Regions from separate parts of the Bacillus sp. BC08 genome, predicted to be linked through region 2. Evidence: riboswitches for the same ligand, from Rfam matches in the RefSeq annotation. Region 2 holds a riboswitch; each other region holds the start of a gene.
The links. A riboswitch is a leader RNA that binds a small molecule or an ion and turns the genes downstream of it on or off. The one in region 2 is predicted to bind thiamine pyrophosphate.

Region 1: linked by a shared signal. The riboswitch ahead of ACXVYO_RS10150 (MTH1187 family thiamine-binding protein) and the one ahead of thiC (phosphomethylpyrimidine synthase ThiC) in region 2 are both predicted to bind thiamine pyrophosphate.
Region 3: linked by a shared signal. The riboswitch ahead of tenA (thiaminase II) and the one ahead of thiC (phosphomethylpyrimidine synthase ThiC) in region 2 are both predicted to bind thiamine pyrophosphate.
Region 4: linked by a shared signal. The riboswitch ahead of tenA (thiaminase II) and the one ahead of thiC (phosphomethylpyrimidine synthase ThiC) in region 2 are both predicted to bind thiamine pyrophosphate.

The regions. Positions count from the first base shown of each region.
Region 1 covers NZ_JBTGPA010000030.1:91,803-100,175, reverse strand. The annotation lists gene ACXVYO_RS10155 (methyl-accepting chemotaxis protein) at 114-1,853, shown strand; TPP riboswitch at 1,915-2,016, shown strand; gene ACXVYO_RS10150 (MTH1187 family thiamine-binding protein) at 2,117-2,437, shown strand; gene ACXVYO_RS10145 (ABC transporter permease) at 2,409-3,182, shown strand; gene ACXVYO_RS10140 (ABC transporter substrate-binding protein) at 3,179-4,177, shown strand; gene ACXVYO_RS10135 (ABC transporter ATP-binding protein) at 4,174-4,923, shown strand; gene ACXVYO_RS10130 (hypothetical protein) at 4,989-5,762, shown strand; gene ACXVYO_RS10125 (ABC-F family ATP-binding cassette domain-containing protein) at 6,068-7,606, shown strand; gene ACXVYO_RS10120 (glycosyl hydrolase family 18 protein) at 8,061-8,373, opposite strand, start outside.
Region 2 covers NZ_JBTGPA010000040.1:36,260-44,632, forward strand. The annotation lists gene ACXVYO_RS26515 (D-amino-acid transaminase) at 1-209, opposite strand, end outside; gene ACXVYO_RS26520 (LTA synthase family protein) at 865-2,793, opposite strand; gene ACXVYO_RS26525 (YkvA family protein) at 3,340-3,705, shown strand; gene ACXVYO_RS26530 (metal-binding protein) at 3,756-4,247, shown strand; gene ACXVYO_RS26535 (DUF4870 domain-containing protein) at 4,362-4,679, opposite strand; gene lldP (L-lactate permease) at 4,963-6,621, shown strand; TPP riboswitch at 6,693-6,808, shown strand; gene thiC (phosphomethylpyrimidine synthase ThiC) at 6,921-8,373, shown strand, end outside.
Region 3 covers NZ_JBTGPA010000034.1:333,934-342,306, forward strand. The annotation lists gene ACXVYO_RS17810 (ABC transporter permease) at 1-416, opposite strand, end outside; gene ACXVYO_RS17815 (ABC transporter ATP-binding protein) at 416-1,165, opposite strand; gene tenA (thiaminase II) at 1,134-1,829, opposite strand; TPP riboswitch at 1,912-2,015, opposite strand; TPP riboswitch at 2,076-2,187, opposite strand; gene ACXVYO_RS17825 (SH3 domain-containing protein) at 2,457-3,617, shown strand; gene ACXVYO_RS17830 (hypothetical protein) at 3,623-3,961, shown strand; gene ACXVYO_RS17835 (DUF3965 domain-containing protein) at 4,190-5,341, opposite strand; gene ACXVYO_RS17840 (CBS domain-containing protein) at 5,636-6,058, opposite strand; tRNA gene ACXVYO_RS17845 (tRNA-Glu) at 6,188-6,259, opposite strand; tRNA gene ACXVYO_RS17850 (tRNA-Asn) at 6,261-6,335, opposite strand; tRNA gene ACXVYO_RS17855 (tRNA-Ile) at 6,344-6,420, opposite strand; tRNA gene ACXVYO_RS17860 (tRNA-Trp) at 6,430-6,500, opposite strand; tRNA gene ACXVYO_RS17865 (tRNA-Thr) at 6,507-6,579, opposite strand; tRNA gene ACXVYO_RS17870 (tRNA-Phe) at 6,590-6,665, opposite strand; tRNA gene ACXVYO_RS17875 (tRNA-Asp) at 6,674-6,749, opposite strand; tRNA gene ACXVYO_RS17880 (tRNA-Met) at 6,753-6,829, opposite strand; tRNA gene ACXVYO_RS17885 (tRNA-Val) at 6,854-6,929, opposite strand; tRNA gene ACXVYO_RS17890 (tRNA-Glu) at 6,934-7,008, opposite strand; tRNA gene ACXVYO_RS17895 (tRNA-Ser) at 7,026-7,117, opposite strand; tRNA gene ACXVYO_RS17900 (tRNA-Asn) at 7,120-7,194, opposite strand; rRNA gene rrf (5S ribosomal RNA) at 7,203-7,318, opposite strand; rRNA gene ACXVYO_RS17910 (23S ribosomal RNA) at 7,421-8,373, opposite strand, start outside.
Region 4 covers NZ_JBTGPA010000031.1:527,369-535,741, forward strand. The annotation lists gene ACXVYO_RS13395 (nucleoside 2-deoxyribosyltransferase) at 1-116, opposite strand, end outside; gene ACXVYO_RS13400 (homoserine dehydrogenase) at 868-1,347, opposite strand; gene ACXVYO_RS13405 (heterocycloanthracin/sonorensin family bacteriocin) at 1,715-2,053, opposite strand; gene tenA (thiaminase II) at 2,384-3,073, opposite strand; TPP riboswitch at 3,197-3,302, opposite strand; gene ddlB (D-alanine--D-alanine ligase) at 3,377-4,291, opposite strand; gene pdxR (MocR-like pyridoxine biosynthesis transcription factor PdxR) at 4,296-5,744, opposite strand; gene ACXVYO_RS13425 (homoserine dehydrogenase) at 5,868-6,911, opposite strand; gene ACXVYO_RS13430 (esterase/lipase family protein) at 6,999-8,240, opposite strand.

The DNA of each region.
Region 1 (8,373 bases), on a different contig from region 2:
TTCATTGGTCTTTTTTTTGTTTGTAAACAAATGAGAATAATTATTATTTATTAATAAGGTGTATATTTTAATAGCGTTACTTTATAGTAAGTTAATTAAGAAAGGTGATGTTAATGAAAAAACATTGGCATAAGCTATCATTTCTTCAAAAAAATGTATTGCTAACTGTATTAGTTATTTTGACGCTTGTTGGTACTATGGGAGCGTTAAGTTTTAATATGTTTCAAAATAGCATGATGTCTATATTTGAAAGGCATTCTTTTGAAACAGGAGATACGGTATTACATAAATTAGACGCAGAAATATTAAGGGATGTTGCAAAAAATCCAACCGCAGAAAGAGAAAAAAGAGAGAAGTTAACAGAGAAATTAGATGAATCAACGGAAGAATTGAACAGTGTTGGACAAACGTATATTGTTGGAGCGAAAAAAAATGAAAAAGGTGAGCTACAAATCATTGATTTGTCCACAGGTTTAGCAAATGTTGTTGAAGTAAGACCGGGGGAATATTATAAACAACCAGATCTTTGGATGGAAGCATATGATAAAGTAATGAGCACAAAAAAAGCAAACATGACAGTAGTATATGAAGACGCATTGGGATCATGGGTAACGATATTAGAGCCAATTAAAGATGAGAAAGATAATATTGTGGCAATTGTCGCAGCCGATGTAGATGCCTCTATTGTTCCTATGACAAAAGAAAAGTTCATTATACAAGGTTTAATGTTTATTTGTATTTCTGTTTTAATTGCAACGGTTATTCAATTCCTAATCGTACGTAACGCACTTGCTCCATTGCGGGATTTACGTGAAGGATTGCGCCAAGTCGGTGAAGGTGACTTAAGTATTAAATTAGAGGAAAGACCAGATGATATTGGTATTATTAATGCGTATTTTAATAATACCATCGAGAAGTTTAAAGGGATTATAGATAAAGTGAAGCAAACAGCAGAACAGGTTTCCTCATCTTCACAAGAATTGTCAGTGAGTACGAAAGAGAATAGCATGGCAGTCCAAGGAATCGTAAGTTCTATAGTTGAGTTAAGGGCTGGCATTCAATTACAGGAAACTGCAGTACCAAAGTATTTAGATATTATATATGAAATGGAAGATAGGATGGAAGAGATAACTAATACTGCAAAACAAATGGCGAAAGAGTCTGAAGGTACAAAGCATCATTCAGTAAAAGGAAATGGTATTATTGAACAGACGATTAATCAAATGAACATAATACAAAATGCAGTACAAGATTTATCTTCTATTATTTATTCTTTGGAAACAAGATCAAAAGAAATTAGTGATATTGTAACAGTAATTACCGGTATTTCAAATCAAACGAATTCGCTAGCTCTAAATGCTTTTATTAAATCTTCACGTGTTGAGGAAACTGGTGAGGGATTTGTCGTTGTTGCGGATGAAGTGCGTAAATTAGCAGAGCAGACCGAAGTATCAGCAAAAGATATAGCAAAATTAATAGGGGAAACACGAGCTGGTACGGAAGAAGCTGTTGTTTCAATGAAAAATACCTTAAAAGAAGTAGAATCGGGTATGAAACTTGTTGAAAGTAGTGGTGCTTTCTTTGGTGGGGTTTCAAAATCAGCACAATCTGTTACAAATCAGGTTAGAGTTGTTTCTGACAATTCAAGTGATATATTGCAAAATAGCCAAAATATTGTGCGGATTGTAAATGAACTATCACTTATTGCAAATACGTATGCGAATAGTAGTAGTAATGTTGAAGAAAGTATGAAAGAGCAGGAAATGTCTGTACAAGATATTGCGGAATTAGCTAGTTCTTTAAGCTGGCTTTCGCAGGAGTTACAAGAGTTAATAGGAGAATTCAAAAGTTAAATGAAATGATTATACGCGCTTTTGTTTGTTCAATAAAATAAATCATGCTACAATGAAAACGAATTAAGGACCGGGGAGCCAATTGGCTGAGAGGATGTAAACAAACATCGACCCTCAACCTGATCTGGATAATGCCAGCGTAGGGAGTTACTTAAAGTGATGTAGCATATGTTATTCTATAATAACTTGCATACAAGGCTTTCCTACGCAGTAGGAAAGCCTTTTCTTGTTTGAACATTTCATTTTATAAGGGGGATTTTACTATGTCACAACAAGTTACAATTTCATTTTCAGTAGTACCACAAGCGAAGAACAAAGATGTGTATTCTGTTGTTGATAAAGCAATTGAGGTTGTACAACAATCGGGAGTTCGTTATGAAGTAGGGGCAATGGAAACAACGCTGGAAGGAGAATTAGATGTACTTCTTGATGTCATTAAACGTGCGCAACAAGCTTGTGTGGATGCTGGAGCAGAGGAAGTGATTACTTCTATTAAAATCCATTATCGTCCAAGCACTGGTGTAACGATAGATGAAAAGGTTTGGAAGTACCGTGATGAATATGCAAAACCAGAAGCAATCTAAAATAATTACAACTATTTGGCTTATCCTTCTCATTGCGATATGGGAAGGATCTGTTTCATTATTTAAAATTGAACCGTGGATCTTACCCAAGCCTTCTGCCATTGTTCAAGAATTAATTGGAATGAAAGATTTACTATTACCGAATACGATGCAAACGTTACAAGAGGTTCTAATCGGACTGTTTTTTGCGATTTTAATTGGGACAAGTATTGCAATTATTATGGATGTTATCCCTTTATTTCGTATTTTAATAAATCCGTTGCTTGTTATTTCGCAAACGATTCCAATCGTTGTACTTGCACCGTTATTTATTATTTGGTTTGGATATGGAATGCTACCGAAAGTAATGGTAGTAATACTCGTTTGTTTCTTCCCGATTGCACTTAGCATTTTAGAAGGTTTTCAAACGGTAGATAAAAATATGTTGAAGTTGTTGCAAACGATGAAGGCAACGAAATGGCAAGTTTACCAGAAAGTAAAGTTTCCAGCAGTGCTTCCATACTTTTTCTCAGGTTTAAAAATTGCAGTTACATATAGCGTAATGGGAGCGATTATTGGGGAATGGCTCGGTGCCAGTGAAGGATTAGGAGTTATGCTTACAAGAGCTACAAAATCCTTTTTAACAGCCCGAGTATTTGGTGTGGCAGCAATTATTGTTATGGTGACATTATGTCTGTATTTTATCGTGGAGTTTATGGCAAGAATAACAGCACCGTGGATATATAGAAAGGACGGCAGAAAATGAAAAAAGGTTTAAAAGTTATGTTAGCTGCCTTATTAGCAGTAGGTGTGGCTGGATGTAATCCGGCGAAGAAAGAAGAAAGTGCAAGTAAAGATCAAAAAGTAAAAGTAGTATTAGATTGGTTTCCAAATACGAATCATACTGGCTTATATGTAGCGCAAGCGAAAGATTATTATAAAAAGCAAGGCTTAGATGTAGAAATTATTCAGCCTGGTGATAATGTGACAGCGGAGCAAATGATAGCTTCAGGAAAAGCTGACTTCGCAATAAGCGCACAAGAAAATGTAACGTTGGCTCGTGTAGAAGGTATTCCTGTTGTATCTGTCGGAGCGATTATTCAGCATAACACTTCAGCTTTTGCATCGCTTAAGAAAGATAACATGACTTCACCGAAAGATTTTGAAGGTAAACGTTACGGAGGTTGGGGAGGACCAGCAGAAGAAGCAACGTTAAAGACAATTATGGAGAAACATCAAGCTGATTTTAATAAAGTTGAAAAGATCATCTTAGGACAAACCGATTTCTTTAAATCAATCGGTCGTGATGCAGACTTTGAATGGATTTATTACGGATGGGATGGAATTGAAGCGAAGCGCCAAGGAAAAGAGTTAAATACGATTATGGTGAAAGACTTAGACCCGGCGCTTGATTTCTATAGTCCTGTTATGATTACGAGTGAAAAACATACGAAACAAGATAAAGACTTTGTGAAAAAGTTTATGAGTGCAACGACAGAAGGTTATAACTTTGCAATTAAAGAACCGAAAGAAGCTGCTGATATTTTAATTAAAGCTGTTCCAGATGTAAATAAAGACTTAGTACAAGAAAGTCAAAAGTGGTTAAGTACGAAGTATCAAGATGATGCAAAAGCATGGGGAGTACAGAAGGAAGAAGTTTGGACGAATTACATGAATTTCTTATATGATAACAAAGTTATTAAGAAGAAAATTGATGTGAAAGATGCCTTTACAAATGAGTTCCTTCCAAGTGAAAAATGAGTGGATTACAAATAAAAGAGGTTGTAAAAGCTTTTGATGGAAAGAATGTATTAGCAAATATTAGTGCTTCTATACGAGAGGGAGAGTTCGTTTCCTTTGTAGGACCGAGTGGTTGCGGGAAAAGCACATTATTAAATATGATTGCAAATGTTGAAAATCCAACAAGTGGGGATGTAACGTATAACGATAAGCAAATGCAAGAGCAAGATGTTGTAAGTTATATGCCGCAACAAGATTTATTACTGCCGTGGCGATCAGCTTTGCAAAATATAGTTCTTCCATTGGAAATCGAAGGGAAACCGAAAAAACAAAGGCTAACGGAGGGAATAGAAGCATTAAAGCAGTTTGAACTAGATGAATATGCAGACCATTATCCAGATGAATTGTCTGGTGGTATGCGTCAAAGAATTAGTTTTCTACGCACATATTTATGTGAAAAGCCAATTATGCTACTTGATGAACCTTTTGGAAAATTAGATGCCTTTACAAAAATGGAAGTACATAGCTGGCTTTTAAACTCTTGGCACCAAGAGAAGCAAACAATCGTTATGGTCACACATGACTTAGATGAGGCAATCTTGCTTTCGGATCGCATATTTATTTTATCTCAAAGACCAGCTTCAATAGTTGGTGAGGTACAAGTGAAATTACCTAGGCCGAGAACGATGGATATGTTAACGTCACTTGAGTTAAAGAAGGATAAGGAAGAAATTCTGAGAGTATTAGCCCCGTATATGAAAAAATAGAAAAAGCCTTTTAACAGTTTTTGGTATAATCGCTGTTAAGAGGCTTTTTATATAGGGGGAGAAAGATGAAATCTATAGAGCAAATAGTTGATTCTTTAACAGCTGATAATCTTGAAGAAGGAAAGTTCTTATTAAAAAATCATATTTTATTGATGAAGTATGGTATGGAACATCATGAATTAAAAGAAGAAGAAATGACAGAAGTTTTAAAGTGGGTGCAAGGCCGGAATCAATTAAGAGAAGATGTTCCAGAATTACGCGATTTACATTTAGTTAAAAAATTTCAAGTGTTATTAGATGAATTTATTCATTCTATAATTTCAAATGGTTATGTGGAAGATGCGGTAGAAGTTTTAGAGAGTGTATTGAAAAGTATGGGAGCAGTCGCTCATATTGTAAAGATTATGTTTGTTGGCAAAAGAAAAGTTAATAGAAATTCTTTAGAAATGGTAGAAGAGTTAAAACGGGAGTGCTACAACTTAATGGAACAGCGTGCTGCTGTCGGGTTGCATGCTCAAATCTTTCACGTTTTAGGTTTTGTTCATTCCATTCAGTTTGATTTAGAAGAAAGGTCGCAGGAACATGGACGAACTGTAATAGGCCTTTTAACGGATTTTAAGACGAAGGAATTGAAACCTGTACAACAATTTCAAAACGAAGAACATATTCCAGAAGTGAAAAATATGGTTAGTAAAGAGTATGGGATAGAGCTACAACGAAGAATTTATATGTGGAAATCGTTAACGCTCATCTTTACAAATCCATATGCATTAGAAAAGATGTATAAAGAAATTTACGCAGAAAATGAAAAAGCGGAGAAGGAACAAAAGAAAAAATAGAGAATAGAATATAACAGAGTAGTTTATACTCTTAATATAACAAATGTTAAAGGAGTGAAAGGATAAAATGACTTTATCAACTGTTCTTCAAATGGTTTTAGCTTGATGTGGGAGAAGTCTGCCCATTTTTAACGATTAAGCTAAATTGAAGACAGCAGGTAAAGAACCTTAATCCTTTTTTACGATAATATGTAATGGGTAAGGTGTATTCACCTTACCCATTTTTTATATATACAATTAAATAAGGCTTTATACTGTTGCTCTCTCTATTTAGCTTACGAACAATAAGTAGAGGAGAGAAAAAAATGAGTATATTAACAGTAGAAAATTTAAGTCATTCGTATGGTGAGAAAACCATTTTAGATAATGCGTGTTTTCGGCTATTAAAGGGCGAGCATGTTGGGTTAGTTGGGAAAAATGGAATTGGAAAATCAACATTGTTAAGGATTTTAACAGGAGAACTTATACATGATGACGGAAACATTGAATGGTTTCCACATGTGAAGATAGGTTTTTTACAGCAGCATATGGATTTACAAGAAGGAATAACAATTGAGGGATACTTACAAAGTGCATTTTCTAATTTGTATGCAATTGAGTGTGAAATGTTAAAAATTGCTGAAGAAATGAATGGAGCAGGAAAAATAGAAAAACTGTTAGTAAAGTATGGAGAATTACAAACTATATTGGAAAGTTCTAATTTCTATCAAATTCATACAGAAATTGAAGAAGTAGCAATGGGCTTAGGCTTACTTGAAATAGGCTTGAAAAAGGATGTTTCACAGTTAAGTGGAGGACAGCGAACAAAGTTATTACTTGGGAAGCTCCTTTTAGAAAAAGCTGATGTTTTATTGCTAGATGAGCCAACAAACTATTTAGATACAGCCCATATAGAATGGTTGCAATCGTATTTGAGACAGTATGAAAAAGCTTATGTGATCATTTCACATGACGAAGTATTTTTGAACAGTATTACAAATGTTATTTATCATCTAGAAGAACGGAAAGTGAAGCGGTACGTAGGAAATTATGAAAAATTTGTGCAAAGCTATCAATTGCAAAGGAAACAATTACAATCGGCGCATGCGAAACAACAAAAAGAAATTGCTCAGTTAGAAACATTTATTCAAAAAAATAAAATTCGAAAAGCGAAACAGGCTAAAAGTCGAGAGAAAGTATTAGAGAAAATGCAAAGGATTGAAAAGGTTAATCATGTAACTCGATCCCGTTTTGATTTCAATGTTTACGAGGAGCCAGTGAGTCGTATATTGCAAGCTGAGAAACTAAGGATAGGTTATAGTGATCCGCTATGCCCAGAGTTGAATTTACAAGTGAAAAAGGGAGAAAAGATAGCGATTGTTGGTCATAATGGAATTGGAAAAACGACGATGTTAAAAACGTTATTAGGTCAAATAAAACCGCTAAGTGGTTCAATTTCTGTTGGCGAGCGAGTAAATCCTGCCTATTTTGCACAGGAAGAGTTTGCTTCAGAAACAACACCATTAGAGAAAGTTTGGGCAGAACGACCAGATATGACAAGGAAAGAAATACGCCAAGCATTAGCAAAGTGTGGTTTGAAAGAAGAGCACGTGTTAAAACCTATTCGTTTATTAAGCGGCGGAGAACAAACGAAAGTGCGTTTATGTGAACTTATCGTAACGAAAAGCAATGTTTTAATTTTAGATGAACCGACTAATCATTTGGATGTAGAAACAAAGAAGTCTTTGCAGGAAGCGTTACAACAATATACAGGAACAGTTTTACTTGTCTCACATGAGCCTTCTTTCTATGAAGGGTGGATCACAAAAGTATGGAATATAGAAGAATGGAACGCTGAACAATAATCACAAAGAAAAGGCATTAGCTTATATAAGCTAATGCCTTTTCTTTGTGATTAACATGATTTTCGAGAACTCTTACATGAGAATTGTATGAAGAAGCACTCTTATGGTGCGCTTATAAGCGTGCTTTTTCTTATGTTATGTTTATATTTAGATGCCTTTCCCTAATAGGCGACTATCTTTTCTTTATATATATAGATAGTTTAAAGTGGAATGAAAAATAATTCCTATATGTAAAGGATAATGTGATTAGTATAGGAAGACAATAGAACTTAAAGGAAATTCATGTAAAATTCAGATGAACTTCACACGAACTTCATATTAGAAACTAAATATAATTATAATAGGTTATCGTAATATATATTTACGATTTTTCATAAAATTAAAAGTTTGAATTTAGGTCAGAGCACTCAAACCTAAATTCAAACTTTAGTGAAATAATTAATGGAGGTTACGTTTAGTTTTCGCTAATAGATGCATTTAAAAGTTCAGCAGGATTGCCTGTTCCTGCTCCTCCGATTGTAATCGATCCACCAGGAGGAATTTCACCATTCCATCCTGCATTCGTAATTACGTAATGATTATTTATTTTACTACTAATTTTAGAATCCCAAACTTGTGTTAAATTGCCGTTATAATCAAATTCTAATTTCCAGTTTTTAATAGGGGTCGTTCCACTATTTTTAATTACAATCGAGAAGTTGTAACCACTTCCCCAATTTGAAGTGACTGAAAAGGTAGCATTCCCATTTCCATCAGGAGGTGTTGTG
Region 2 (8,373 bases):
AATTCTATTTCTTCCATGGAGCGATATAATCTTGTGATATGCGGATCTAATAAGTGAAAGTTTCCTTTATATAGGCGAATAACCTCATAGACACCATCTCCAAACTGCAAGCCTCTTTCTTCAAGTTCTATGTAAGCACGATGTTTTGTTGTATCAATAACTGCATCATTCCATAGTACAAATTTTTCGTATGCCAATTTTTGTCCCATCCTTTCGTAAGTGCATAAGTAAAGTGAAGCTTTCATTCGGAATAAAAATCACTATAGTAATTTTTATGTGAGTACTTCTTTACATATGACGTATATGTATTTGTAAATGGTAGAGAAGTAGTGATTTCCCCCGCTATTTGTGGGCAGCAATACTCCCACTTAAAAATTCAGCTGGGGGCAAAGAAGTGAAGCAGGCGAATAACTGCCCGTAAATGCCCGATTGGTGAGGGCTGATAATCAGTGGGGGTGAACACCCTCACTGAGTAAAGTTTCACTTTACAGCATTTTGTATATACAAATTCGAAAATAAGAAATAAGAATCCTGCTTTTGAATAAAAAAAAGCAACATTCTGATGGAATGCTGCACAAGGAGGGTAGCTATCTTTCATAGGGACATCGTCTTATTGAATGTTTTGTGTATGGAAACAAAACATATTGAAAGACAATTATAAGAAAGTAGAAATAAACGATTCATATATTTCTTTAAGGGATCTTATTAAAGATGAGAGATAAGAAATATATAGAACCTTGCTTGCATATTTTATTATAGAGATGTTTCATTAACGCTATGTGAATATTTGGTAAAGGTTATGTAATGTTAAAGTTAATGAATATAAGTGATTGTATGGAGAAATATAAAAAAAAGAGGCTGAGATTACTCAGCGCTCTTCTTTTCTTCTTTAATAGCTGTCTTTACTTCACCAGTTTTGGTCTTATTACTTTCAGAGAAGCGAAGTAAGTCACCTTCAATGATTTTGTCAGACATGTTCAATTCATTTTGAGCACGATCAATGAGTGGTTGAGATTCTTCTTTAGGTAGTTGTACAACTTCGCCAGTAGAACGATCGTAGAATGTACTGTTCGTGTACATGTACTTATCTGTAACGAAGCTACCGTCACGAAGAACAACGAATCCTTTATTTTCTGGTGAGAATACATCATGACCGAATTGAACTTGATTTGTAGAATCTACACCAAGTAAGTTTAGAATTGTTGGTTTAATGTCAATTTCACCAGTTGGTTTTGAAATTGTTTTACCTTCTTTTTGACCTGGAACGTGAATAAACATCGGTGTTTTTTGTAAGTTCATATGGTCAAATGTAGTGATTTCTTCTTTTCCTAAGAACTGTGCCATTGCACGGTTATGGTTTTCAGAAATACCGTAGTGATCACCGTAGAATACGATAACTGAGTTGTCGTAAATACCTTCTGCTTTTAGACGCTCAATAAAGTGTTTCATTGCTTCGTCTAAATAGCGAGCAGTTACCATGTAACGGTCAAATACGCCATCACCAGAATTGTATTCATCGATTAATTTCGTACTTTCATCATAAGTGAATGGGTAATGGTTTGTTAAAGTAAGGAAGCGAGTATAGAACGGTTGCTTTACTTCTTTTAACATATCGATAGATTGATCGAAGTATTCGATATCTTTTAATCCCCAATTTAATTTCGTTTCTGGCGTAATCTTGTAGTCAAGTTCGTTGTAGTAACGATCATAACCAAGTGCCGGATACATAATATTACGGTTCCAGAATGTTGCATTGTTCGCGTGGAATACTGATGTGTGATATCCTTGCTCACGCAAAATTTCTGGAGTTGCTGTATATTCGTTATTACCGTGTGTGAAGAATACAGCACCACGGTCTAGTGGATACATGGAAGTATCTACTAAGAACTCAGCATCTGATGTTTTTCCTTGCCCAGTTTGATGGAAGAAGTTATCAAAGTAATAACTTTCTTTCGTAAATTGGTTTAAGAACGGTGTAACTTCTTGTCCGTTAACTGTTGCACCAATTAAGAATGTTTGTAGTGACTCAAGAGAGACAACAATTACGTTTTTCCCTTTTGCAGTACCAAACATATTTGGATCTGGTTTGCTTTGCGTTGTTTTTACGTAGTTTTCTGTTTCCTGTAATTTACTACCGTCAGCAAAAGCCTTTTGTGAACTTGATTTTGCTTGTAAGCCAAGGTCGTACACTTGGTGTACATATAAACCTAAGTTTTTAACAAGCATAACGCGGTCGAATGAACGTGTTAATAGTTCAGGACGTTCGGCTTCTGCCAGCCCTAAGTTTGCGAAGAAAATAGCAACTGTTGACACGAAGTATAGGGAGCGCATTGGGCGTGCTACACGTTCTGTCGGTGCAAAATTCTTCATCTTCTTCAATAAAATGAAGAATACGATAATATCAGCAAATGCAAGGATGATTTTGTAGTTAAACAATTCTTGCACACTAGAACCTAAACTACCAAAGTTAGATGTTTGTCCTAGTACAGGTAAAGTAACGAAGTCATTGTAGAATCCGTAGAACATTACGTTACCAACAAGAATGATTGTTAAGACAAAATTAATTCCAAGTGCTATATAGTTACGTTTTTTCCCTTTTGCAAATAATGCAAGGCCAACAAGCAGTAATGATGCTGCTAATGGGCTAAGGAATAAAATGAATTCTTGCATGAAAGATTCAAGTTTTAAATCAAAGCTTGTGCGTGTAATAATATATGTCTTCAACCATACGGCTAAAGCTACGAATACAGTGAAACGCACATTTTGAAATTGTGATTTCAAGGTTTCTTTCATTCATTTCCACCCTTTCTCTATCAGGCTTGGTCGATTTTGGAGCGAAAAATGCTAAAATAAAAAATACATAGTTTTCTTGGCCATAATTAAAGGTTCTATATTCACCCATATACGACTATAACTATGCATACCCTTTTGGTTTCTTTTGCTGCTCATAAGTATAACGTCATTTCTGTATTATACAACAAAATTCATTTCTGAGAAACACTATAACATTTTACATTTTTTGTATGAGATTTGTCACTACCAGAGAAAACTTTAACATTCGTTTATATGTCCGTCAACTAGAAAATATAACAAAGGTAGAGCAGAATGTTAAGTGGAATTGAAAATTTTCTTTGTTGAGAAATAAGAAATGACGATGGGTAAGCGGTTATCTAGAAACCTATTATATGAAGGAAAGTACGGGAAAATTAACGAACACTTGTTCTTTTTTCGTTTGTTTGTTACAATGAAAGTTCATTGATAGATTGTGTGTAATTTTGATGAACTTTTACTGATAACATATTGTAGCTTATTTCTTTTTAAAAATAGGGAGGCTTTCACATGGAACAAAAATTTTCAGTTGAAGCGTTTTGGAAGAAAACAAAACATGTTGCAAAGCAAGCAGGACAGTCGGTCATTTATGCAAGTTTATTATTGTTTTACGTTTTGCAAAGACCTGATGTTCCAAAGCGAGTGAAAATTATTGTGATTGGAGCACTTGCTTATTTTATTGCACCAATTGATGCCATCCCAGATTTCATTGCTGGGGTTGGTTATACAGATGATTTAGGGGCGTTGACGGCCGCACTATTGCAGGCATCGTTATACGTCAATGAAGAGGTGAAGGATAAGGCACGAGTGAAGTTGGCAGAGTGGTTTGGTTCGGATATAGACACATCATTTATCGATCAGAAATTAGATCAATAGGTGAGAACTGTCATGTGGTGACAGGGCGAACGTAAGCGAGGAAGTGCTTTATGCCATCAGGAAGAACGCATACGAAAATAAACTTAATATCCCTTCCGGTTGTTTTGTTTATGCTCTTTTCGTATGGATTAACAAACTTGGATTTTTTATTAACTTTTGCAATTGGCTTTTTAGTAGGTACTTCATTTTTAACGCCGGATTTAGATACATATAGTAATGCGTATAATAAATGGGGATTCCTACGTATATTTTGGTATCCGTATAAGAAGGTCATGCCGCATCGCTCCTTCTTTACACATACAATTATACTTGGTGATGTGATTCGTATTGCATACATGTTAATTGTATTTTCTCCATTTTTATTCCTATTAAATGTGATCGCGCTTGATGGGAATTTAATAGAAATTGCGAAGAAACATGAGGTTGAAATTGTAACGTTCGTAATGGGAATTGTTGTGGCAAGCACGCTTCACATTATAGCGGATAAAGTGAATACGCGTCGCAAGAAAATGATGAGAAAAAAGAAGAAACGCAGAAGATAAAAAAACCGTCCCAAAAGGTGTTTTGGGACGGTTTTTTCTTATTAATAGGTCGGTTATCGATGAAAATTCATTTATCATGCGATAGTGTCGTTTTAATCAAACGTTTGTTTAAACTTAAGCTGTTAGCACTCTAATACCTTTTACGATGTTCCAAATGAAGTAGTATAAGCTAATAATGCCGCAAATACATAAGACAATCATTGCTCCAATGCCAAGTGTTACGTCTGGTTGATTCGATCCGATTCCCATAATTCCTAGAATAATAAATCCAATGAATGCCGCGATACTTGGAATAATGTGTGTCCATAGAGCGCGTTTTGCGTGTGGTTTTGTTTCAGAATCGCCCACAACCCACACAATGATAGGGAATAAGATAGGGGCAAATAATACACTAAAGTATGATAAAGCTGCTAATATTTTGTTTCCGTTCATATATATCACCTCATAAATAATATCCGTTGTTATACCTTTATTATGCAGGAAATATAGCGAGCTTCCTATCGATGAACATTACAAGAACGTGACGTTTTTGTAAGATTTCCATACTAAATGATAAAATTTTCAAAAAAATCTTTTGTAATGGAAATTGTTGTGATAAAATTAGTGAAAACGTTTTCTTAAACGTTTTTTATTTTAGACTTAAAGGTATGATGACCTGATAGTCTATTGGTGAGGTTATTCTATTTAAAAGGGGATTCTTTAGGGGGAGAGAACAATGAACACATGGACACAAGTTTATGATCCGTTCGGAAACATTTGGATTTCGGCAGCGGTCGCACTTATTCCGATTATCTTTTTTTTCTTAGCTTTAGCAGTTTTCCGCATGAAGGGGTATGTGGCAGGGTTTATTACAGTTGTACTCACAATTTTAGTGGCGTTATTCGCTTATAAGATGCCGTTCACGATGGCGATGGCAGCGACCGGATATGGTTTCTTATACGGACTATGGCCGATTGCTTGGATTATCATTATGTCGGTATTTTTATATAAAATATCTGTAAAAACAGGTCAATTCGATGTTATTCGTGCATCTGTCTTATCCATTACAAATGACCATCGTTTACTCGTTATTTTAATCGGTTTTTCATTTGGAGCGTTTTTGGAAGGGGCAGCAGGATTTGGTGCACCAGTAGCGATTACGGCAGCACTTCTTGCAGGTCTTGGATTAAATCCTTTATATGCAGCGGGTCTTTGTTTAATCGCAAATACGGCGCCAGTAGCGTTCGGAGCGATGGGAATTCCGATTACAGTTGCTGGACAAGTAACTGGTATTGATCCACATAAAATTGGACAAATGGCTGGACATCAATTACCGTTTCTATCATTATTTGTTCCGTTCTTTATCGTATTTTTAATGGATGGATTTAAAGGAGTAAGACAAACATGGCCAGCTCTATTTGTAGCGGGGAGCTCATTTGCAATTACGCAGTTCATTACAGCGACGTTCTTAGGACCAGAACTTCCGGATATTACGTCAGCACTTGTAAGTTTAGTGAGTTTATCGCTATTCTTAAAAGTTTGGCAGCCGAAAGAAATCTATCAGTCTAAAGAAGCAAATAGTGAAGTAGCTGCGACGACAGCAACATCTATGCCGAAACTAACAGTAGGGAAAGTAGTAAAGGCATGGTCTCCATTCATTATTTTAACTGTAATGGTAGTCATTTGGAGCCAAAGTTTCTTCAAAGCGTTATTTGCTCCAGGTGGCGCATTAGAAAGCCTTGTGTTTAAGTTTGAGGTTCCAGGCTTACACAATCTAGTAATGAAAGCAGAGCCAATTGTAAATAAACCGACGCCTTATGAAGCAATCTTGAAATTCGATGTTTTATCAGCGACGGGAACAGCAATTTTAATTGCTTGTATCATTTCGATCTTTATTTTGAAAATGAGTGCAAAAGATGCAGTAGTAACATTTAAAGAAACGCTAAATGAGCTTAAGATGCCAATTCTATCTATCGGATTTGTATTAGGATTCGCATTTATCGCAAACTATTCTGGTTTATCTTCTACATTAGCGTTAGCACTTGCAGGAACAGGCGGACTATTCCCGTTCTTCTCACCATTCTTAGGCTGGATCGGTGTATTTTTAACAGGATCCGATACGTCAGCGAATGCACTGTTCTCGAATTTACAAGCGATTACAGCGCAGCAAGTCGGTGTATCTGAAGTACTTCTCGTTGCAGCAAATACAACGGGCGGTGTAACTGGAAAAATGATTTCTCCGCAATCGATTGCAATTGCTTGTGCTGCAGTGGGACTTGCTGGAAAGGAATCAGATTTATTCCGCTTTACAGTGAAGCATAGTTTATTCTTCGTAATTATTGTTGGTATTATGACGTATGTACAGGCATATTATTTAACATGGATGATTCCATAAACAACAAAAGAAATAAACTTTTCATTTTTCAGATTATAGTGTATGATGGGAAAGTATTGAAAATTAAATCAGTGATAAACTAGGGGTGCCTAACGTATGCGTAGGCTGAGAGAGAAGCGCGTGAACTTCTTAACCCTTTGGACCTGATCTGGCTCGTACCAGCGTAGGGAAGTTAACGGCTTTACATAATGATGTCTTTATGAGCCAGGTCCTTATTTTTTTATGGACCTGGCTCTTTTTATTTTGGCATACGCTGGCCATATCTTGTCCTTGTCACGTACAGGGGGGCAACAAAGGTTATGAAACAGTCTGTTTCAGCTGAGCAAATTGAATTGAAATCGAGTTTACCAGGAAGTAAGAAAGTGTATGTGGATGGACCACGCGCGGGTATGAAAGTGCCGATGCGCGAGATTGAACAAAGTGAAACGAACGGCATTCCGAATCCGCCAATTCGTGTATATGATACGAGCGGTCCTTATACAGATCCTGCGTATAAAGTGGAGCTGGAAAAGGGGATTCCAACGCCGCGCCATTCTTGGATTCTGGAGCGCGGAGATGTAGAAGCATACGAAGGGCGCGAAGTGAAACCAGAGGATGACGGTGTAAAAGTGGCTTCGAAACATACACCTGTTTTTCCGCAAATGGATCGCCAGCCGCTTAGAGCGAAGCAAGGGGCAAACGTTACGCAAATGCATTATGCACGTAATGGCATCATTACGTCTGAGATGGAATATGTTGCGATTCGTGAAGGAGTGGAGCCTGAGTTTGTTCGTAAGGAAATCGCAGAAGGCCGTGCCATTTTACCAGCGAATATTAACCATCCGGAAGCAGAGCCGATGATTATCGGACGTAATTTCCACGTGAAGGTCAATGCAAATATCGGAAACTCTGCTGTCTCTTCTTCTATTGCAGAAGAAGTAGAGAAGATGACGTGGGCAACGCGCTGGGGTGCGGATACGATTATGGATTTATCTACAGGTAAAAATATTCATACGACGCGTGAGTGGATTATTCGTAATGCGCCTGTACCAGTCGGAACTGTACCGATCTATCAAGCGCTGGAAAAAGTAAACGGAATTGCAGAAGATTTAACGTGGGAAGTGTATCGTGATACGTTAATTGAGCAAGCGGAGCAAGGTGTTGATTACTTTACGATTCACGCAGGCGTATTACTCCGTTACATTCCGATTACTGCAAAGCGTACGACAGGTATCGTTTCACGTGGTGGTTCAATTATGGCACAGTGGTGTTTATTCCATCATAAAGAAAACTTCTTATACACTCATTTTGAAGAAATATGTGAAATTATGAAGCAGTACGACGTTTCGTTCTCTCTTGGAGATGGATTACGTCCAGGTTCGATTGCAGATGCAAATGACGAAGCACAGTTTTCTGAGCTTGAAACACTTGGTGAATTAACGAAGATTGCTTGGAAACATGATGTGCAAGTGATGATTGAAGGACCTGGGCATGTACCGATGCATTTAATTAAAGAGAATATGGAGAAAGAGCTTGATATTTGTCAGGGCGCGCCGTTCTATACACTTGGACCGTTAACGACAGATATTGCACCAGGTTATGACCATATTACATCCGCAATTGGGGCTGCAATGATTGGCTGGTTTGGAACGGCGATGCTTTGTTATGTAACGCCGAAAGAACATTTAGGTTTACCGAATAGAGATGATGTTCGCGAGGGAGTTATTACGTACAAAATCGCTGCGCATGCGGCTGATCTTGCGAAAGGGCACA
Region 3 (8,373 bases), on a different contig from region 2:
TCATACGTATTGACCGCAATTGGGAAAAACGTAATTAAAACCGTAACAACAACCTTACTCCAGATCGTATATCCAAACCATAAAACGAAAAGCGGAGCAAGCGCTGTAATAGGAATCGTTTGTGAAGCAACTAATAGTGGATAAAATGCTCTCTCCATCCAATTACTCGCATTCATTAACATCGCTAGCCCTACCCCAAGTACGATAGAAATAGCCACCCCTATTAAAACAACGTATAATGTTGCCGGCAAATGAACTGTGAATAATATATCTTTTAGTTTCCATATCTTCATTACAATGGCAGACGGTGACGGTAAAATGTACATTTCATCTACGATTCTTGCGCCTACTTCCCAAAAGGCAAGTAAAATGCTAGAAAGTGTAAGAGCAGGTAATAGCTCCTTCAACCGCTTCATCATACGAGTACCTGCCTTTGTAACATACTAAGAAGCTCATCTTTAAGTGCTAACACTTCAGGCTCATATAAATCTTTTCTTGTTCGATTATGATCAAGTGGTACAACCCTCTCAGTTAAAGTAGTTATCGGTTGCTGCTCTACTACTAAAATTCGATTAGAAAGAAACAACGCTTCTTCCACATCGTGAGTGATAAATAAAATTGTTTTTTCCCACTCTTTCCATTGTTCAAACAGCCATTCTTGCAAAGATGCCTTCGTTAAAGCATCCAACGCGCTAAACGGTTCATCTAACAACAATATCTCCCCGCCTGTTAATAAAGTTCGAATGAAAGATACGCGTTGCCTCATACCACCAGATAAATCTTTCGGATATTTTGTCTCATATCCTTGTAAGCCAAATTTATGTAACAGTTCCTTTGCCTTTATTTGTGCTTCTTTCTTCTGTACACCTTGGCATTCTAGCGGCAAGGCCGCATTCTCAATAATCGTTCTCCATGGCAGGAGCATATCTTTTTGGGGCATATACCCTACAGGATGGCTCTTTGTTTCTGTCAACTCTATCTGTCCAGTACTCGCTTCTTCTAAACCTGTAATAAGGCGAAATAAAGTACTTTTCCCACATCCACTCGGTCCGATAATACTTACAAACTCTTTATCTTGTATAGAAGCATTTAATTCATTGATGATTGGTTTCTCATCATAATGAAAAGAAACATTATGAAACTGTAGTATGTTCTTGCTCCTCAAATCCCCACATCTCCTTACGATAGGACATATCCCAGAATAAATATTCAAATCGACTGGAATATAGGAAAATCTCCTCTAATCGATCTAGCTCTTTTTCAGACTTTCCAACTGCCATTTCATTTAATAAATCTATTAACCAAATACAAAGGTTACCGTATTCTTCAGAACTATATCCTTGAATCCACTCTCCAAAGAACTCATGATCTCTTGCTCCAGGAATATCATTTAAACGCTTTCCAATTTCCCAATAGCTCCACATACATGGAAGAAGTGCTGCTATTAATTCCGCAAGTGTGCCGTTTTGAGATACAGACATCATGTAATTTGTATAAGCTAAATTTTTAGCAGATGGTTTTGCTGACTCTATCTCCTCTATAGAAATTCCAAGCCTTTTTGCATACTGTTTATGAATCGTCATTTCTCCATTTAATATTCCATCAATTTGTTCAGCGAATTTCCCCATTACTTGTGGATTCGTTGCCTTTACAACACCAATCGCATATAGCTTTGCATAATCTAACAAATATAAATAATCTTGAATAATGTAATACTGAAACTTATCTTTTTCTAACGTACCATCCCCCATACCTACTACAAACGGATGATTATGACTCATCTCCCAAACTGGTTGTACAGTTTCTAATAATCTATCGCAAAATTTCATTTCCCTATCCCCTTCCGGTATGTGTATATAAATAAAAAACCACTTCTAAATAAGAAGTGGTTACAGCAAATAAAATTATAATTTATTCGTTGCTCCACTTCCCTTCGCTAGTATTACCTAGATCAGGTGTTATAAGGGTTAAGGATTATTCCTCTCTCAGCACAACAAGCACCCCTAGTGGTTTCAATATGAAATTTTCAAATAAAAAAGCCCCGTTTCTATACGCAAAGAAACGGGGACTCATTATTAGTGTCCGAATTGCTTCCCTACGCTAGCATAATCTAGATCAGGTAATGAAAAGGATCAAAGGCTTACGGCCTACTCTCAGCTGGCAACACCAGCTCTCCTAGCAAACTATGAAATTAACACTGTCAGTATAACATCGTAATAAGACATCATCAACTGTTTTAATTTTCTCAATTGTCAACAAAATAACGAAACTATATAATACTTATATTCTATCTTAGAAATTTTAATCCCAATTAATTGGATAAAAAGGAATTATTATCCTCAAAAAATTTATTTTTATATTGATTTCATATTACATTTATGTGAATACACCCACTATATTATATCTTTATACTATAATAAAATTACAACTATACAACTAGAGGAGGTCTCTATTATATGAATATGAAAGCTACTGCTTTAACAGCAACTACTATCGCAATTGCCTCTTTACTTCCTTCTATGGGAGAAACAAATGTACAAACAGCCAACGCTGAACAATTATCTAATGTGAAAATTGGATATGTCAAAGTCGATCAAGTAGCCTTACATACAAAAGATAACGCAAATAGCTCATCAATTGATACAATTCGCTTTAATACGAAAGTAAACATACTTGAAACAACAAATGGTTGGTATAAAGTATCTGTTAATAATAAAGTCGGTTATGTACAAAAAGATGCTATTCTACTAAAAAACAAACTTCAATCTAATAATCAATACATTGTTAATGCCAATGCATTAAACGTTCGTTCTGAACCTAATTTAGAATCTTCAATTTTAGATGTATTACCAAATGGGAAATTCGTTACCATTCAAGAAGAACAAGGCGAGTGGTATAAAATTTTACATAATGGCAAAACAGGTTACGTACAAAAAGCGTTCGTGTCTAATGGTTCACAGCCTTTAGTAAAAGGCATCACAGTTCAAAATAATACGAAATACACAGTTGCAACACCTAAACTTAATGTACGTAGCAACGCTAGTACAAATAGTGCACTACTTGGTTCATTACAAAATGGTACACAAATACAAGTAGTGGAAACTGTGGGAACTTGGTATAAAATTCGTTTTGGCACAGGATACGGATACGTGGCAAAACATTATGTGATGCAAAATCAAACACAATCACAAGCTCAAACAGCTCAACCTACTTCCATTCCAGCTGTGTTCAAATTCCCTACTCAAGGAAGAATTAGCTCAACCTTTGATATACGCTGGGAACAAATGCATTATGGTATAGATATCGCAGCTCAAGGTAATGTCTCTATCCAGGCGGCAGCTGCAGGTAAAGTTGTGAAATCATATTATTCAGCTAGCTATGGCAATGTTGTGTTCATCTCCCATCAAATAAACGGGAAATTATATACAACAGTCTATGCTCACATGAAAGATCGCACTGTACAAGTTGGTGATCAAGTACAAGCTGGACAATTAGTAGGTCATATGGGAAACACAGGTCATTCATACGGGCAACATCTTCATTTTGAATTACACAATGGAGAATGGAATTTTGAAAAAACAAATGCAGTAAACCCACTGCCATATTTAGTTAGGTAAATTGTATGCCACGCAATATCAATATACCTCTCTTAATTGAATACTTAGCCTTTTTAGGTTTAATCTGTTGTTTAATCATTTACAATACAAACACTGTATTTTTATCTATTATCATTGCTTTTGTTGCTTTAGAAATTATGATGGAAGCCTTTCAAGTGCAACTAAAACAAAAAATTGCCCATATTTATAATGCCATCTTTCTATTAGGTGCCCTAATAACAAATATTATTAGTAATGGTTTTTATTTATCTACCGTATTTCCTGTATTCTTTATGGCTGTTTTATTATTCATAGCTAGGTACATTCATGTTCCTAAAAACAAGAAACACGAACAAGAAGCTTAGTAAGAGGAGACACTGTGTACCGATCTTTCAAAGATAATCCGCTAAAATATATATTAAATTTATATAAAAAAACAAATACTTTTTTTGGTATACAAGGAAGCAATACGTCACAATTTCTCCTTTATGGAATGTTATTGCTCGTCTTAATTGCGTTCTCCTTGTTTTACTAATAAAAAAAGGATCTCACATAAACTTGAGATCCTTTTTAATTTATATAGAAAATGCTCTTTATCCGCAAGCATATTTTTCATAAATAAAGCTAAGATTATATTTTTTCTCTAAGCTCATTCTTTGTTCATCATCACACCAATAGAACAGAATGTCATGAATCGTTGCATAACGTTTATTTTTAAGAAATAGTTTAAAGAATGATGGTAAACAATCATGTAATTGTATAAATATATAATTGCGTAATATTTCTTCTTTATATTCAATGCCCTTACAAATATACAGTAATTCTTCACAATAATATGCATGTTGTGGAACTTGAATCATTTCGAAAAATGGCACATATGATAATAACTTCCCGATAAAATGATTATATCGATCCATTATTCCTATCGTCATATGCTCCATCATTTCTTTCATTACATATAAATAATCATCTACATGAGTAGTTTTCAATGGATCTAATCGATCTGAAATTTGAGAAAGTACAGCTCTTTGACAAGCTAACACCGCTTGACTAGGTCCATAGTACGATAGGAAGTCTGTACACTTACGATATTTTCGTAATAAGTCATGTGTATATAAGTCATACACAAAAGTATTACAATACATTGCTAGACTCATCATATCACTATTTAATTGCTCTTTTGATAGAGATTTAGCTCTCTTACACATATAAAAGAATGTAAATTCTAATACTTCTTTATGGGATAATAGATGTTTACAGTCTGTTACACATTTCTCATTAAATTTAACTCTATCCCAAATTTCTACATCCTCATCAGTTAATTCACCAATACGATATTTAATAATTAAATAGTTTAAAGCAACCGCCTGTGTCAAAAGATCCCACGTTTCATATTCCAATGAAGTGTGAACAAACTCAGCAAGTCCTTGATTCACCATAAAAGTATTCGCTTCTTCATACCAACCGATTTCTTGACATAAGCGAAGAATGCGTACTAAAGTTGGAATTTCATCTTTATGGAACTGTGGTAAATTTTTTGCTTTATTCATTCCATATACAATAAATGCAGCTAAATTTTCTTCTTTATAAAATTCTTTTTCTTTCCACACTAATATAGTTCGTTCTTTTCCTTCACCTTTTGGATGACAAGGTACAAGTAAAGAAAATAATTCAGCGAAATTATTTGGTTCTATATATGTATCTGTAACCAAATTCCAATTTGGATCGCGCTGTATAGCCCTCATATAATTCCCCTTCCCTTTTATCTACATAGGAAATATTAATCCGTTATTACATCATTAACAATAAATATTGCTATATTCGAAATCTTACATAATACTTATATCTATCAGTATATCATTTTTTCTCTTATTTAAAATTAAGAATGACAAATTTAAATAAACTGTCGAAATTACTACCTATATACTTATTATATAATGGCTCAGATACATCATGCTAACATATTAGTTTAACCCTATATACTAGAACAATGTATCTGATTTTTATACGTAACTTATTCCACTAATTAAAGTCGCACTTCATTCTGTATGCTGCTCCGATATTTCACTTAAAGCAAATCCCGCTTGATCATCTGCCGATTCTCTTATAGCTAAATCTCCTAGTGCCAGCATTCCAACGAGTTGACCACTCTCAACTACTGGTAATCGTCTAATTTGATACTGTGCCATTAACTCTGTAGCCTTTTCAATAGAATCATCTGGAGAAACTGAAACAATGTTTGTTGTCATTACATTCGTAATTTTATTAGATCCAGGATGTTTTTCAGCAATCCCCCGAACAACTAAATCTCGATCCGTAACAAGACCAACAACTTGCTCATTTTCAACAACCGGTATCAATCCAATCGATTCTTCTTTCATCTTTACAGCGGCCTCATATACATTGTCTAACGGTGTACACTGTACAATATGAGTGCTCATCAAGTCTCTCACTCGTGTCATTTGTATCTCCTCCTTTTTATACATACCATAGCTTTTCCTAAATCCCTTTATTTATTTCAGGAAAATCAGTCGATAAAGGAGGATTCTACAAAATAAAAAAGAGTCAGCAATATGCTGACTCTTTTTTTATGACCCGTACGGGATTCGAACCCGTGTTACCGCCGTGAAAGGGCGGTGTCTTAACCACTTGACCAACGGGCCATGGCTCCGCAGGTAGGACTCGAACCTACGACCGATCGGTTAACAGCCGATAGCTCTACCACTGAGCTACTGCGGAATAATATATGGTGGGCCTAAATGGACTCGAACCATCGACCTCACGCTTATCAGGCGTGCGCTCTAACCAGCTGAGCTATAGGCCCATATACTTACAGGGGCAGTAGGAATCGAACCCACACTGGAGGTTTTGGAGACCTCAGTTCTACCTTTAAACTATGCCCCTAAAGGATGCCGACTAGAGGACTTGAACCCCCAACCTACTGATTACAAGTCAGTTGCTCTACCAATTGAGCTAAGTCGGCATAAAAAAAATGGTGGCTCGGGACGGAATCGAACCGCCGACACGAGGATTTTCAGTCCTCTGCTCTACCGACTGAGCTACCGAGCCAACATAAATGGCGGTCCCGACCGGGGTCGAACCGGCGATCTCCTGCGTGACAGGCAGGCATGTTAACCACTACACCACGGGACCATTTGGTTGCGGGGACAGGATTTGAACCTGCGACCTTCGGGTTATGAGCCCGACGAGCTACCGTGCTGCTCCACCCCGCGATAATACTATTTATATAATTTATATGGTGGAGGATGACGGGATCGAACCGCCGACCCCCTGCTTGTAAGGCAGGTGCTCTCCCAGCTGAGCTAATCCTCCAAAGTGGTGACCCGTACGGGATTCGAACCCGTGTTACCGCCGTGAAAGGGCGGTGTCTTAACCACTTGACCAACGGGCCAAATATTATAAATCCTATGGCGGAGAGCAAGGGATTCGAACCCTTGATACGCTTGTGACGTATACACGATTTCCAATCGTGCTCCTTCGGCCAGCTCGGACAGCTCTCCAATGGCTCCGCAGGTAGGAATCGAACCTACGACCGATCGGTTAACAGCCGATAGCTCTACCGCTGAGCTACTGCGGAATAATATTGCCTGGCAACGTCCTACTCTCACAGGGACAAGGTCCCAACTACCATCGGCGCTAGAGAGCTTAACTTCCGTGTTCGGTATGGGAACGGGTGTGACCTCTCTGCCATCATTACCAGACTGTATTCATTTAAGACAAGAATTATTGTAACTTATTTAACTTTTAAAGTCAACAAGTTTTTTATATTCTTTCAAAACTAGATAACATTTGCTTCATATTATATGGTTAAGTCCTCGATCTATTAGTATTCGTCAGCTCCACATGTCACCATGCTTCCACCTCGAACCTATCAACCTGATCATCTTTCAGGGATCTTACTAGCTTACGCTATGGGAAATCTCATCTTGAGGGGGGCTTCATGCTTAGATGCTTTCAGCACTTATCCCTTCCGCACATAGCTACCCAGCTATGCCCTTGGCAGAACAACTGGTACACCAGCGGTGCGTCCATCCCGGTCCTCTCGTACTAAGGACAGCTCCTCTCAAATTTCCTACGCCCACGACGGATAGGGACCGAACTGTCTCACGACGTTCTGAACCCAGCTCGCGTACCGCTTTAATGGGCGAACAGCCCAACCCTTGGGACCGACTACAGCCCCAGGATGCGATGAGCCGACATCGAGGTGCCAAACCTCCCCGTCGATGTGGACTCTTGGGGGAGATAAGCCTGTTATCCCCGGGGTAGCTTTTATCCGTTGAGCGATGGCCCTTCCATGCGGAACCACCGGATCACTAAGCCCGACTTTCGTCCCTGCTCGACTTGTAGGTCTCGCAGTCAAGCTCCCTTATGCCTTTGCACTCTACGAATGATTTCCAACCATTCTGAGGGAACCTTTGGGCGCCTCCGTTACACTTTAGGAGGCGACCGCCCCAGTCAAACTGCCCACCTGACACTGTCTCCCGGGTCGATAAGACCCGTAGGTTAGAATTTCAATACAGTCAGGGCGGTATCCCACCAGCGCCTCCACCGAAGCTAGCGCTCCGGTTTCAATGGCTCCCGCCTATCCTGTACAAACTGTACCAAAATTCAATATCAGGCTACAGTAAAGCTCCACGGGGTCTTTCCGTCCTGTCGCGGGTAACCTGCATCTTCACAGGTACTATAATTTCACCGAGTCTCTGGTTGAGACAGTGCCCAAATCGTTACACCTTTCGTGCGGGTCGGAACTTACCCG
Region 4 (8,373 bases), on a different contig from region 2:
ACAAAAGGATTGTTACTAAGCGCATTTTCTAGTCTCTTTACCCTGTTAAGTTGTTCATCATTAAAAAATGGACTTGCTATAAATACCCTAACTACTCTTGTATTCTTTTTTTCCATACCACCTATACCTCCTTTTACACTTATAAACTTTAAATATTCCGTGTATTGCATAGATATTATCGTTTATTAAAAATTTATGAATATCTCCCCCTGAATAAAACTCAAAATTCCGTAAATAATGTAAACACATGATTATTTTTCTCCTATTTTCTTACATGAGCAGTTAGCTTTTGCTAGCTGCTCTTTTTTACGTGTACTTACCAAATAGTATTTTTGTTGAATTTTCATTGACTTTACGTTGACCTTTTGCTGAATTTTTCTTCATATTTAAAGAAACAAACATACGATATTGTATGTAGTCTCTCCGCTCATAGGGATCTACCTTTCTTATCGAAGAACATACTTATATGTGTGCTCTTTTTACTTACAATGAAATAACAATTTTATTTACTATCCAATTCCTCTTGCATAAGGACTACAGTTTTAAATATTACTTGCTCAAAATCTTTTTCATCCATGTATGGCTTTACAATCTCTAGAATCGCAATAATCCATTCAGATTTGTTTACATCACTACATGTAAATATCAAGCTATATATTTAATTAACCTAGTATAATGCGAGAGATTGATAATTATATTTATCTATTAAAGAAGAGCACTCAAAGTTCAGCCCCTTGACACGCACCGTTGGGGCTGAACTCCTTTGTTGCGACAGGAATGATGTAATGTATTAACCTCTACAATAATTTTACAATAGAAATAAAAAAGAACACCTTAATTCAGTGCCCTTCTTGCAAACATCAACCATTATGTAATTGAACATACAGATACCATAAATCCTCCAAATGTAATTGCACCTAGTAATCCTAATGCAAATCCAGTTATACAAACACAATCAGCAAGACAAATGGAAGACTGCGATAATGGAACAAATGACCTACTTGTACTCGATCCATATTGTTTTATTTTCTCATAATTTATATCTAACATTAATTGTAGACATGCTATACCTTCCTCAATAGAATGAAGAGATTCTTTTTCTAATCGATTCAATAATTTACTATTAAAAGTAATTGGAAGAGGATACCGTTTATCTAATTTCATATTCTGATAAATTAATTGTAAACGAGATAATATATTATTTTTCTTTTTTTCACATGTTACTGTGTGTTTCATGTTATTAAATTCATTTAATAACAGTGTCAATTCATCTCTGTTTCCGTATAAATCCCTTGCTATTTTTCTCTTTAGTTTGTACGAATGGATAATAGATTTAAGTTCAATCATTTTAATACACTTCCTAATAAAATTTTACTTACCCCAATATTAAAAAAATAAACAGTACTTTTAAATCTTATTTAAAATACACTCAAGTATATTCTTTTACTATTGATTAACATTACATTAACCTTACATAGTTGTAATAATTTCTTTCGCTACCCACTAACTAGAAGCAACAGATTTCTTATTTGATGATAAAAATATGAAAAAGCAATGATTAGGTTTTAAATCTAGTCATTGCTTTTTCGATTTTATCTTGATTTACAACTAAAAATCTAAATATCTTTCTTTCACTTGAATGCTATATGTGTTTTAATTAAATTCTTTTATAAAAATTATATAATGCTTCACTAATGGATTCCTTTTTCTCCTATCAATATTCATATGTTACAATAGTACCAGTTGTATCAGTAGTACCATTAAAACCACCAAAACAATTAGAACAACTACCACAGCTACTACAGCCTCCACAACCGCCACAGCCTCCACAACCAAAACAACCGAAGCAACCAATACAACGGAACCCACCACAACGAAATCCACCACAGCGACCCGCACAACCGCCACAACGACCACCACAACCTCCACAGCGACGAACAGCATCTTCAATATAGTAATATGGATATTGGTTTTGCTGGTCCCAATACACAATATTTCCAGACTGGTAATCATTAAGGCTTAACGCTTGTAGTTCTTGTTGAAACTTATTCATTTTTATGACCTCCATTTATAAACTTCAACCTTTTCAATGCTTTCCTATATTTCTGTTCGTTAAATCTAAGTAGAAATAGCGCTATAAACTAAGTTCAATACGTACACCTACAAAATATGACCTATCACTAGATGATGCACCTTGTTCATGTACCTATTTTTCGGTTATTTTTCCACGGGCTCATTTTTATAAAGTGAAACTTTAATCAGTGGGGGTTTTCTTCATCCCCCACTGATTATCAGCCCTCGTCAATCGGGCTGCCCATTAAAGCGGGATAAATTAAAAAAAGACGCACTTAGATTGATGCGCCTTTTGCGATACCTCTTCTCTTTATCCTATTACGTTTTTCTCTTCTGTACTCGCTGGCCACTCTTCTAATGTATAAGCCATTTCCCAAAATGAATATTCATATTGACTGCTAATAATAAAATGTTGTTTCATTCGATTTCGGTCTGCCTCTGTTACTTTTTCAGCGATAGTATCTAACCGTGTAATTTGCTCTTCAACTAATGTACGGAACCAATCAGATCCGTAAGCAGAAATCCATTCGTTATAAATTGGTTCTTCTGGCTGACACTCTTTTAAACGCTCACCAATTTCATAATACAACCAATAACAAGGTAAAATTGCTGCAATGATATCACCTAAATGCCCTTCATACGCAGCACGATACATATGTGAAGTATATGCGTATGCAGTTGGAGCAGGGATAAAATTATCTTTTTCTTCTTGTGTAATCCCTAGTTTCTTCGCAAAATTTTCATGTAAGGATAATTCTGCTTCATATGTATTTTGAGCATGGTGTGCCATACGAGCTGTCGTTTCTAATTCCAATGCTTTTGCAGCTCCTAAAGTTTGTACTCTAGCAAAGTGACTCAAATAATACGAATCTTGAAGCACATAATAGCGAAAACTAGCTAAATCTAACGTTCCTTCACCAAGCTTTTTTACAAAAGGATGATGAAAACTAGCTTCCCAAATTGAGTCTACTTCTTTACGTAATGATTGTGAAAAAGTCATTTGAATCCCTCCAATTATGTATGAAATTTAAGTATTTACCCACCATTATTAAATCTGTAAAACAAAAAAACTTTCTTTACAGGCGTAAAGAAAGTGAAATTGACAGTTTTTATTCATAAAATAGCAATGTCTTTCCCACTTCCCTACGCTGGCATTAACCAGATCAGGTACTAAGAGTCTCAAATTCCAATTTGATCTCAGCCTATAATAGGCCCCCCTAGTGGATAAAATATTTAATTTTCGTATTGTATTCATCATAACATACTTCATGTAACTGTCAAAAATTATTCATGATACCTCTACTTAAAAGCCTTCTTCTTTTCTTACTCTTAATGAAGTTTCAATAATCATATCTAATAGTTTACTATATTCAATTCCCGCTGCAGCTGCACTTTTTGGTAGTAAACTCGCTTTCGTCATCCCTGGTAATGTATTAATCTCCATTACATATGGAATACCATCCTTCACCATCATATCCACCCTTGCATAAACGCTGCACTTTAATGCTTTATAGCAAGCCAGTGAAGCCTTGTTTACACGTTCCTTAAGTTCAGCTGGAAGTTCGATAACCTCTTCAATTGTACTAGTATCATCATATTTCGCATTGTAATCAAAGAACTCAGCAGCATGTTGAATCGAAATGATAGGTAACTGTTTTCCATCAAAAATAGAACATGTAATCTCGTCACCTTTTATATATTTCTCAATTACTACTTCAGAATCCCATTCGAATACAGTTTCCAGCATTGAAATTAATTCGTCTTTATTATAGACAATCTTTACCCCGACACTTGAGCCACCAGAGTTTGGTTTTACCACTAACGGAAATCCTAACTTATTTAGTTCCTCAAGATTTAGATCCTCCATTTTTGTAAGTTCAATCCAATCTGGCGTTTCTATTCCTTCATAACGTAAAATCTTTTTCGAAATATTTTTATCCATACATATACCGCTAGATAACATATTGCTGCCGCTATAAGGAATACCTAAACTTTCAAGTGTTCCTTGAACTGTCCCATCTTCTCCGTATTTTCCGTGTAATGCGAGCAATGCAAAATCAATATCTTTCGCTTTTTCGATTAAATCCATTTTTTCATTTAACGTAATTGGTACGATTTCATATTTATTTTTATCTAAATTTGCAATTATTTCATTTCCAGTCATAATTGATACTTGTTTTTCAGAGGATACTCCCCCCATAATAACGCCAATTCTCATTTCCTCAACTCCAAATTTCATTTTTTATTGTATCACCAATTATTTTGATTCCCCGAACTATTTCTTCTTCTTTTAAACGTGAAAATCCTAATCGAAACGTGTTCGCTCCTCCTCCATCAGAGTAAAAAACATCTCCAGGAGAAAATGTAACCCCTTGCTCATAACACTTTTGCAAAAGTGTGCGGGCATGAATTTTTTCTTCTAACTCTATAAATAAATGCAGTCCACCATCACCGGTCATTCTTTGAAACGGAATGTACTCGTTACACGCCCCAACAGCTAACTCATATTTTTTCTTATAAACAGACCTTGCCTTTTTTAAATATTTTTCAAAATATCCTTCATGTAAATATTGAAAAAGAACAGCTTGATCTAAAGTAGATGTGTGAATTGTTCTTGCTCTTTTTACACTTTCTAAATAATGAATCAGTTCTTTATCGGCAATGATCCATCCTACACGTAAACCAGGGAAAAGTACTTTCGAAAAGCTACTAATATAAATCACATTATTACCCGCACCAGCAAAAGTTAATAATGGTGCTAAATGTGAACCTGAATAACGTAACTCTTCATTAAACCCATCTTCTATAATAGGAACCTTATATTTTGAAAATAATCTCATCAGTTCCGTTCTTTTCTCTGAACTCGTGACAATACCGGTTGGATTATGATAAGAAGGAATTAAATACGCGAAATCAAAATCCTTTTCACGTAAACTTTGTTCCACTTCGTTCGTATCGATGCCATCTTCATTCATATTCATTCCATGAACTTCAAGTCCATGTAAGCGGAAAAGCTTGAGTGCAGCATGATGGGTCGGATTCTCACAAATAACCCGCCCTGATTTTTTTGATAACGAGGATAGTACAATGTCTAATCCTTCTGTAAATCCATTTGTAATTAAAATGTCTTTGTTCGAAATATCTACGCCTTTCATTTCCATATAATGAAGTAGATAATTCATTAACGGTCTATAACCTTTTGCATATCCGTAATTTAATACGACATCACCTTCAATGGACATACGAGTAAGAAAAGCTCTTTTGAAATTTTCCACATCAAATAGCTTTTCGTCTGGAGCAATGCTATTAAAAACAATCATTCCCTTTTCCCAGCGAACACCATGTTTCATTAAATCTAATTCATCCGCTAATAAGGTAACTGTATTAAGTTTATTTTTCCAATCTATTTCAACAGACGAAGTGTTTGAAATATCAACCTTCGCAATAAAATTCCCTTTTCCTTTAACTGCATAAATGAGTCCTTCTTGCTCTAAATCTGCATAAGCAGCGAGCACCGTATTTCTGCTCACACTTAGTAATTCACTAAGTTCCCTCGTTGAAGGAATTTTTTGATCACCGAGCAAATGCCCTTTCATAATCATCTTTTTCAAATAATCTTTCAATTGAATATAAACAGGACGATCTTTGACAACTTTAAAATCTTTAAACAATTCCTTACCCCCTACAATTATTTTTGCATATTTATTTCATTCTCAAAAGGTCCACTACATATGTATTTTTTATAAAGGGCGGTACGGTCTTATAAAATAAAGGCTAATAATCAATGGTGGATTTTACTCCTCATTAATACGGTACAAATCTTTACGATATAAGTTAATAATATCTTTTAAAGCTGCTGCTGCGGCTCCGCGTGGATTGGAAGCGCCACCAATTGTAGTAACTTGCCCCATCGTATCTGTAAAGAACGTAATCCCTTTTTCTGTCCCATTTACATTTGCTAACGGATGATCCTTATCTATTTCGTACGGTTCTACTTTAAGAGCTATTTTACCCTCTTGATCCTTATATGCTGAAGCTATTAATTTAATATATTTATTTTGTTCCTTAGCATGTCGAATTTGTTGTTTTGTAACATGTTCGATTCCTTTTATATGTATATCTGCAAGCGTATTTTCTGTTCCCATTAAACTGTTTGTCAAAAGTAACAATTTACAAGCACTATCAGAACCACTTACATCTAATATTGGGTTCGTTTCAGCAATTCCTTTACTTTGCGCTTCTTTCAGTGCTTCTTCAAACGTAATATCTTCCTCATTCATTTTCGAAAGAATATAATTTGTAGTCCCGTTTAATATCCCTTCTATTTTTTCAATATAGCAACCAGCTAAACTAAATTGACCAATGTCAAGTGTCGGTAATGCGGCCGCAGTTGCACCACTATATCGAATTCGTACATTTGCGATTTTTGCTGCTTCATTTATTTCTCTCCAGTTTGTAACGAGTGCACCTTTTGAAATTGCTACTATATCCATATGTTTCTCAATCGCTTGTTTTATATATTGTTTTCCTGGATTTCCATCTTTAAGATTTGTAACAGTCGATTCCACCAGTACAGTACCACTTATGTTATCTATTGCTCGTTCCTTCGGATGATGTTCAATATATTCTTCAATTGCAGAGCTACCGCCACCATATCTTAATAAGTGATGAATAGATAAGCCATCCTCATTATGTATTGCAACATTTCTACCTAATACGCCACTTACCACTAAATCTATTCCATATGTTTCATTTATATATAAATATTTTTCATTTAATAATTTTATAAACTCTCTTCCTACTGTCCCATATCCTGATAATACAACTTGAACTTTCATAATATCCCCCCATATTTTTCTACCAAATCCCTCTTTCAATATAATATAAAGCGCCCCCGAATTCCATCGAGAGCGCTTTATTATTACCTATCTCGGTAAACTTGATAGCTTTTCTGCAATTGTTCTATAAAACTCTTGAATATTAGAAAAACCTAACGTGTCTGAAACACTAAGTCCTACCATATCGAGATGGTCCCAATTTGCTTTCGTTTCAATATGATTCCATTTTCCCATCTGTAAAATCTCATTATTATTTACCACAGTATTAGAAGAAGGCGCGATCATAGAATTTGTATTTACTACACCATCATTTTGCCACCAAGAAGTATCAATTAATGGACGGTTTACTTCATATCTTGCATAGGAACCTAAGAAAAATGCATTACCCATTAACACTTTATTCATCGTTATATGAGGTAGATGTAAGCCTGTAATAGGTGCTGCTTGTGATGCATGTCCACTATAGGATAAGTAATACACATCAGATTGTGTCTTTACCCAATTATTAAGCTCCTTTGCACCATCTGTACTTAAATCCCATTGACTTATATCTTTTGTATCTTTCCAAAGTGAACTATTTACAATACGATCAGTGTATTGGAAAAAAGACTCTCCAGCATTCTTTTTTATACCCCATTGATCCAATTTAAAATCATATAACGATAAATTATTATTCCCTCCAAAACTTGCAGCTGTAATGAGCAAATCTTTAACGAACGGTACTAGAAGACTACCATCCGCAAGTGTCGTGCCATTGTGAGGAGTTGCTAATGTTGTCACACTATGAACATATGATTTCTTGCCCTCAAATAGTGGTGATATATTCGTGTTCGAATGATTTTTCACATAATTTTTTTCTTCAAAACTACCTTCTTTTAATAGATGTACCAATGTTCTAATCGTTTGTCCACCCATGCTATGCCCAACTAAATGAATTTTATTGGTTTCACTCCAATTCGGTGCAAAACCACTATAAGTTCTGCCAAAACGATTATGTCCATGTTTCTCAGAATGTGCGGGACCGTAGTCTACTGTACCACCATTAATTTGCGCATATAACTCACATGCGCGATCCCAGTTACTAGAAACTGGTCCAACAGCAGCAGTATGTACTGTATAGCCACTTCTTTTTAAATCTTCTTGTATATCATGAACACCACCCCAATATTTAACCCCTAACATTTCCTCTCTACCCCAGCCAGCAAATCCATTCACTAGTATGATAGGATAATTATTTTGTTGCTTCTCTTCAGCGTATGTTGTTTTTACTGTGAACGAAAAAACAGTCACTAATGCGAAAAAACATATTTTTAAAATTAACTTCCCCATTCTTTCTCCCCCCTTAATAAAACGTTTACATATTTCTATTAAAAAAGAGTTCTTAACTTAAACATAATGTAAAGTATTTTATATACATTGTATATACAGAAAACATACACAAATGTTGATAAATATTAAATCA